2 regions of the Paenibacillus sp. YAF4_2 genome follow, and region 1 is predicted to be linked to the other one. Evidence: riboswitches for the same ligand, from Rfam matches in the RefSeq annotation. Region 1 holds a riboswitch; the other holds the start of a gene.
The links. A riboswitch is a leader RNA that binds a small molecule or an ion and turns the genes downstream of it on or off. The one in region 1 is predicted to bind FMN.
Positions count from the first base shown of each region.

Region 2: another riboswitch for FMN. It lies ahead of AB4Y93_RS05275 (DMT family transporter); the one in region 1 lies ahead of ribD (bifunctional diaminohydroxyphosphoribosylaminopyrimidine deaminase/5-amino-6-(5-phosphoribosylamino)uracil reductase RibD).

Region 1 is NZ_JBFRCT010000002.1:594,287-597,702, forward strand. It holds gene lysA (diaminopimelate decarboxylase) at 1-1,158, shown strand, start outside; gene AB4Y93_RS06835 (peptidylprolyl isomerase) at 1,213-1,644, shown strand; FMN riboswitch at 1,678-1,884, shown strand; gene ribD (bifunctional diaminohydroxyphosphoribosylaminopyrimidine deaminase/5-amino-6-(5-phosphoribosylamino)uracil reductase RibD) at 2,142-3,248, shown strand; gene ribE (riboflavin synthase) at 3,264-3,416, shown strand, end outside.
Region 2 is NZ_JBFRCT010000002.1:275,618-279,033, forward strand. It holds gene AB4Y93_RS05265 (hypothetical protein) at 89-256, shown strand; gene AB4Y93_RS05270 (LLM class flavin-dependent oxidoreductase) at 463-1,518, shown strand; FMN riboswitch at 1,603-1,766, shown strand; gene AB4Y93_RS05275 (DMT family transporter) at 1,893-2,825, shown strand; gene AB4Y93_RS05280 (Gfo/Idh/MocA family protein) at 2,902-3,416, shown strand, end outside.

The DNA of each region.
Region 1 (3,416 bases):
AAATTCCAAGTAGCTTACGCGAGCAAAGCATTCTCTGTTATGGCAATGTGCGCAATTGCTGAGCAAGAAGGATTGTCGCTTGACGTTGTTTCCGACGGTGAGCTTTACACGGCTCTGCAAGCAGGCTTCCCGGCTGCCCGCATTCACTTCCATGGCAACAACAAAACACCTGACGAAATCAACATGGCGCTTGATGCAAACATCGGCTGTTTTGTTGTTGATAACTTCGTAGAGCTCCGTTTGCTGAATGCACTTGCTGCCGACAAAGGCAAAAAAGTGAAAATCCTGTTCCGCATTACACCAGGCGTAGAAGCACATACGCATGAATATATTTCGACTGGCCAACAAGATTCGAAGTTTGGCTTCGACCTTGGCAACGGCGCAGCGAAAGAAGCGATCAAAGAAGCGCTTGAGCTTTCGAACATCGAGATTCTGGGCGTTCATTCCCATATCGGATCTCAAATCTTTGAAGTAGACGGCTTCCGCATGGCAGTTGACAAAGTAGCAGCATTTGCTGTTGAAATCCGTAATGAGCTTGGCCATACTTTCCAAGTTATCAACCTTGGCGGCGGCTTCGGCATTCGTTACGTGGAAGGCGATACACCACTTCCAGTAGCGCAATATGTTGGTGCAATTACAGACGCGATCATTACGAATTTCACAGCTGCAAACTTCCCGCTTCCTGAGATCTGGGTTGAGCCAGGCCGCAGTATCGTAGGCGATGCTGGTACAACACTGTACACAGTTGGCACAATGAAAGAAATCCCTGGCGTTCGCAAATATGTTGCAGTAGATGGGGGTATGATGGATAACCCGCGTCCTGCCCTGTATCAATCCCGTTACGAAGCAATTCTGGCTAACCGCGCCAATGAAGCGAATGTTGAGACGGTTACAATCGCTGGTAAAGCTTGCGAGAGCGGCGATAAGCTGATTATTGACCTTGAACTGCCTAAATCAGAGACAGGCGACCTGCTTGCCGTGTTCTGTACTGGTGCTTACAACTACGCGATGGCGAGCAACTACAACCGCTTCCGCCGCCCTGCAGTTGTCTTCGTAAAAGACGGTCAATCTGACCTCGTTGTACAACGTGAATCGCTTGAAAATATCGTGTGCAATGACGTTATTCCGGCAAGACTTCGCAAATCGCTTGCTAAGTAAGGGCGAAATTTGGTAACGTAGTCTTATTCGGATATAGAAAGGTAGATGTTAGAAATGGCTAAACAAGCAAAGATCACACTTGAGAACGGTGCAGAGGTTATTCTCGATCTGTTCGACCAAGATGCTCCAAAAACAGTAGAAAACTTCGAAAAGCTTGTAAACGAAGGTTACTATAACGGTCTGGTATTCCACCGCGTTATTCCTGGCTTCGTTGCACAAGGCGGCTGCCCTAATGGTACAGGCACTGGTGGTCCAGGCTACACAATTAACTGTGAGATCAACCCGAACAAGCATGAGCGTGGTACACTCGCAATGGCACATGCCGGCCGCAACACAGGCGGAAGCCAATTCTACATTTGTTACCAACCACAGCCGCATCTTGACGGCCAACATACTGTTTTTGGTAAAGTTACAAAAGGTATGGAGCATGTTGACGCGTTCAAAGGACGCGACAAAATGCAAAAGGTTGAAGTTTACGAAGCTTAGTGTTAAGATACTAACAAAATTATAGTTATTGTGGCTTACCTTCGGGGCGGGGTGAAATTCCCAACCGGCGGTGATCGAGCGGCGTCTGCACAACTGGTTTACCAGCGTGCGGCGCTTTCTCGTCAGTCCGTGACCCGGGCCATTCATGACAAGAGCGATTCCTCGCATTGTTATGGACGGAACGGTGGACCTGGTGCAAATCCGGGACCGACAGTATAGTCTGGATGGGAGAAGGGGACACATTCGATACGAATACGCTGACATGCTTATTTCTTTTCTTGTGCATATTTTCACAAGGGGGTAATAGGTTTGTTTGAAATATAATAAAGTATAGATTTATTTATACTGTGTTTATATTTCACCGGCGAAACGTTATCTGCACCCTCCGATGGAGACGGCGCAGCCGTTTACGCTTGAATAGCTTATTTTTGTTATTTTCGAATGATATTTTCCCACCCCCGTTGGCTAAGCTGGCTAATGGGGGTGTTTTTGCATTTATGGAGATTTTAAATGATTCTTATTATATGAGTCTTGCGCTTGAAATGGCCGCAAAAGCCTCAGGGCAAACCGGTATCAATCCGGTGGTTGGTTGTGTTGTTGTGAAGGAAGGGCGGATCATTGGTATTGGCACCCACTTGAAGCGTGGAACAGGCCATGCCGAGGTTCATGCCTTGCAAATGGCTGGAGATGAAGCGGAAGGGGCTACAGTCTATGTTACGCTGGAGCCATGCAGCCACTTCGGGAAGACTCCACCATGCTGTGAACGCATAATCAATGCCAAGGCAGCTCGGGTTGTAGTCGCAACGACAGACCCTAATCCACAAGTTGCGGGACGAGGCATAGCGCGTCTTCGCGAAGAAGGGATTGAGGTTGAAGTTGGCCTCCTGGAAGAACAATCCCGCAATATGAACGAGAAGTTCAACAAATACATTACGACTCGCCTTCCATTCGTCACACTTAAGACAGCCAGCACGCTGGATGGGAAGATCGCTTCCCATACAGGTGACAGCCGTTGGATTACGGGTTCAGCAGCGCGCGAGCAGGTACATACGCTGCGTCACCAGCATGAAGCGATCATGGTGGGGATTGGCACTTTGCTTGCTGATGATCCGCAATTGACAACAAGATCGGCAGTTCCAGCCATCCACCCTATCCGAATTATCGTAGACAGCCAGCTTCGTATGCCGCTGAATGCCAGAGTGGTGACAGACGGATTGACCAGAACAATTGTCCTCACATCGGATCAGGCAGAGCAATCCCGAGAGGAAGCTTTGGTTGCTGCTGGTGTAGAAGTTATCCGCTGCGGCAATGGTCAGCAGGTTGATCTAGCTGAAGCGATGCGTAAGCTGGGTGAACTCGAGATCGGATCGATTCTGCTTGAAGGCGGCGGCAAATTGAATGGTGCTATGCTGGAAGCGGGATTAATCGATAAAATCATAATCTATATGGCAACGAAAATTATCGGCGGCATCGAATCTCCCGGAACATTCACTTTCGCCGGTTTTGAGAAGATGGCTCAAGCGATTGAACTAGAGAACGTGAAGGTCGAGGTGGCCGGCGAAGATATTTGTATTTCCGGATATCCCGCTTACGGCAATGAATAGAATGGGGGAGTGCCCGTGTTTACCGGCCTGGTTGAGGAAGTTGGCACATTAAGACGGGTTAAAAAGCAAGGAGAAGCGATGGTGCTTACCGTGGAAGCATCCCATGTGACGGAAGGCGTGGCGCTTGGGGACAGCATATCTGTGAATGGTGTATGTTTAACCGTAATC
Region 2 (3,416 bases), 320 kb from region 1:
TTGTTGGAAAGCCGTTGCCAAGGTACAGTTAATTAGCTTCCGGAAAGCCTGTCTAATTACAGCAGCTCGTAGGCTAATAGGAGAGCAGATGGGGGAAGATAGTCTCACCAGATTCGGAAAAGATGAGCCAATTGAGCCTCTATTCATAGGGGCAGATGTCACAAGGCTGACGAATGAAGTACAATGGAAGCCAGGGTACATACTAACTGAAGGGCTCAAGCGAACAATTCAATGGTATGCCGCGCAGATGGAGTAATCCTTATTCTGCATCGCCTGCACGGAATTGGCTGCTTCTTTTTTTTGCGGCTTTGCTTGACGAAAGCTGTAATATTAGGCACAATTACTTAGATAGGTCACTTACTATACGTATATAACTTACTTTACGTATTTGGATAGGGACGGAAGCATGGCTAATCATTAGATGATGTCATCACGTTTAGCTTTGCTGAGGAGGACAAACAGATGGATTCATCACAGAATAACGGACAATTTGAATTTGGTATTTATACACTAGGTGATCTTGCGGTTAATTCCGAAAGCGGGGAATTAAAAAATGCCGGAGATCGAATGAAAGAAATTATTAAGGCTGCTATTATCGCTGATGAAGCAGGGATTGATGTATTTGGGGTTGGTGAACATCATCGGCTGGACTTTGTACTATCCTCACCTCCGGTTGTATTGGCAGCGATCGCACAGGCTACATCCCGCATTCGACTAACGAGTGCAACAACGGTACTTGGTACTGCAGATCCGGTAAGAGTGTTCGAAGACTTTGCTTCGCTTGATCTCATCTCGGATGGACGTGCGGAGATTATCGCCGGACGTGGTGCTTATATTGAATCTTTTCCTTTGTTCGGTTACGAACTGGATGATTATAAAGAGCTGTTCGCAGAGAAGCTGGAATTAATGAATCAGCTCAATTTGTCTGAACGAGTAACATGGAGCGGCCGACTTCGAACACCTCTTGATGAAGCGGAGATTGCACCACGCCCGGCACAACCAAAGCTTCCGCTATGGGTAGGTGTTGGCAGTACGGCAGAAAGTGCAGCCCTCGCAGGTAAACAAGGGGCAGGAATGGCGCTGGCGCTGCTTGGGGGAGAATCGGCCAAATACAAGCATTTGGTCGATTGTTATAGAGAAGCGGGCATTGCTGCTGGATATGGGCAGGAGGATTTGCGAGTTGCCATTACCGGTCATTGCTATGTTGCGGAGACAACAGAGCAGGCATTGGATGAATTCTTCGTAGGTTACAGCACCTATTATTCGCAGTTTATGGGCGGCAAGGAAAGTGGAAAACCACTTTCGTGGGAGGAGTTCGAAATGCTTGCCCAGTTTCTTGCTATAGGCAGCCCTGAGCTGATTGCGGAGAAAATTATTTCACAGCATGAGCTGTTTGGTCATTCCCGGTTTATGGCTCAGATGGACATCGGGGGTATGCCGCTTTCCCAAGTCACAAATTCGATTGAGCTGTTGGCGAAAAAAGTTGCTCCTCTCGTTAGAGCGGCATTAAAGAAATAAACGCTTTCTAAATCTTACTATTCACACTAGACAACTCGGATAAACGGCGTTATACTCAATCCAATCAATTAAAAAAAACGGAATAAGGATCTTCGGGGCAGGGTGAAATTCCTGACCGGCGGTAAATGTTTATCTATCTATTAAGATGCGTAAGCAAAGCCCGCGACTCCCTGAGCTGACAACAGCAAGGGGACTGACTTGGTGCAACTCCAAGGCCGACGGTATAGTCCGGATGATAGAAGATCACTTGATTAAGCTTGCAGTAGGCGGGAAACCGCTGATATGCATGTTTATTTAAGTTGGCCCCGGTTCGCGCGATAAGCGTGAGTCGGGGCTTTTTTGCTCTCGTCCTGTATTCAGAAGGAGTAATTAAGATGAACAACGTTACCGCAGCACCAATGATTCGGACAAAAACACCAATCCGGGCAGAATTCTGGCTGGTCGTACTGGGGGCAGCGCTATGGGGCGTTGATCCGGTATTTCGTATTATTTTGTTAAAAACACTCACTTCCACACAAATCGTATTGCTGGAGCATGTGATCTTGTTCCTTGCCGCGGCGCCCGTATTATGGAAACATCGTGCAGAGCTGCGAGGAGTCCGTCTCCGTCAATTAGGTGCTTTGCTCTTTATTTCTTGGGGAGGCTCGGCGCTGGCGACGATCTTGTTCACGCAAGGGCTCGCGCACGGAAACCCCAATGCCGTACTGCTCTTGCAGAAGCTGCAGCCTTTGTTTGCCATCGTGTTGGCAAGGGTGCTGCTGAAAGAACTGCTGCCAGCAAAGATTGGACCACTGCTTGTAATCGCGCTTGTTGGGACATACTTGCTTACGTTTGGCTTTTCTCTCCCATTTGGCCATATGAACGAATTTGTTCAGGTAGGCAGCTTGTTGTCACTTGGTGCAGCTGCATTATGGGGCGGCTCAACGGTGATGGGGCGTTACCTGCTTGGCAGCATGAAATATGAGACGGTTACATCGCTTCGCTTCATGCTGGCATTACCTTTGTTATTGGTCATTACTTGGTCCGAAGGGGCCGCATGGAAGATGTCCGAGGGGACTGATCTTGCGGCTGTTATCGTCAATCTGCTGCTGCAAGCACTGCTGCCGGGGCTTCTCAGTTTGCTTGTTTATTATAAAGGGTTAAGTGTTATTAAGGCGTCTTATGCAACCATTGCCGAGCTTAGTTTTCCGATGGTGGGCGTGCTGCTCAACTGGACGGTATTCGGGCAAGTGATTACAACGGCTCAACTTGTTGGCTTTGTATTTATATGGTTTACCTTATACTTCATTTCGAGACAGCAGAATTAAGGAATGGATTCTGAGTCTTAAACCGCTTTCACATCAGGTGAAATGCTGATATACTGCGGTTGGAGGTGTAGGAATGATGGAGAATAAAACGATAAAATGGGGTATTCTTGGAGCAGGCTGGATTGCATCCCAATTTGCCCGTGACTTGGCACATGCACAAGATGTGGAGCTTACTGCGGTTGGGTCCCGTTCAAAGGAAAAGGCGGAAGCTTTTGCAGAAAAGTTCGGCTTTGCTCGTGCCTATGGCAGCTATGAAGAACTAGTTAATGATGCTGAGATCGATATTATTTATGTAGCAACGCCGCACCCTTCGCATAAGGAACATGTACTAAAGTGTCTGCGTGCAGGCAAAGCAGTAATCTGTGAGAAGCCATTTACGGTAAATGTGAAAGAAGCAGAGGAAGTTGTACAGTTCGCCAGAGAGAATAAGATTTTCTTGATGGAAGCCATGTGGACAAGATTCCTGCCAGTTATCCGTAAAGTCCGCGAATGGATTGCTGAAGGCCGAATTGGCGAGGTACGCCTGATTAAAGCAGACTTTGGCTTCCGTACAGGAGTGAACCCTGAAGGACGATTGTTTAACCCGGCACT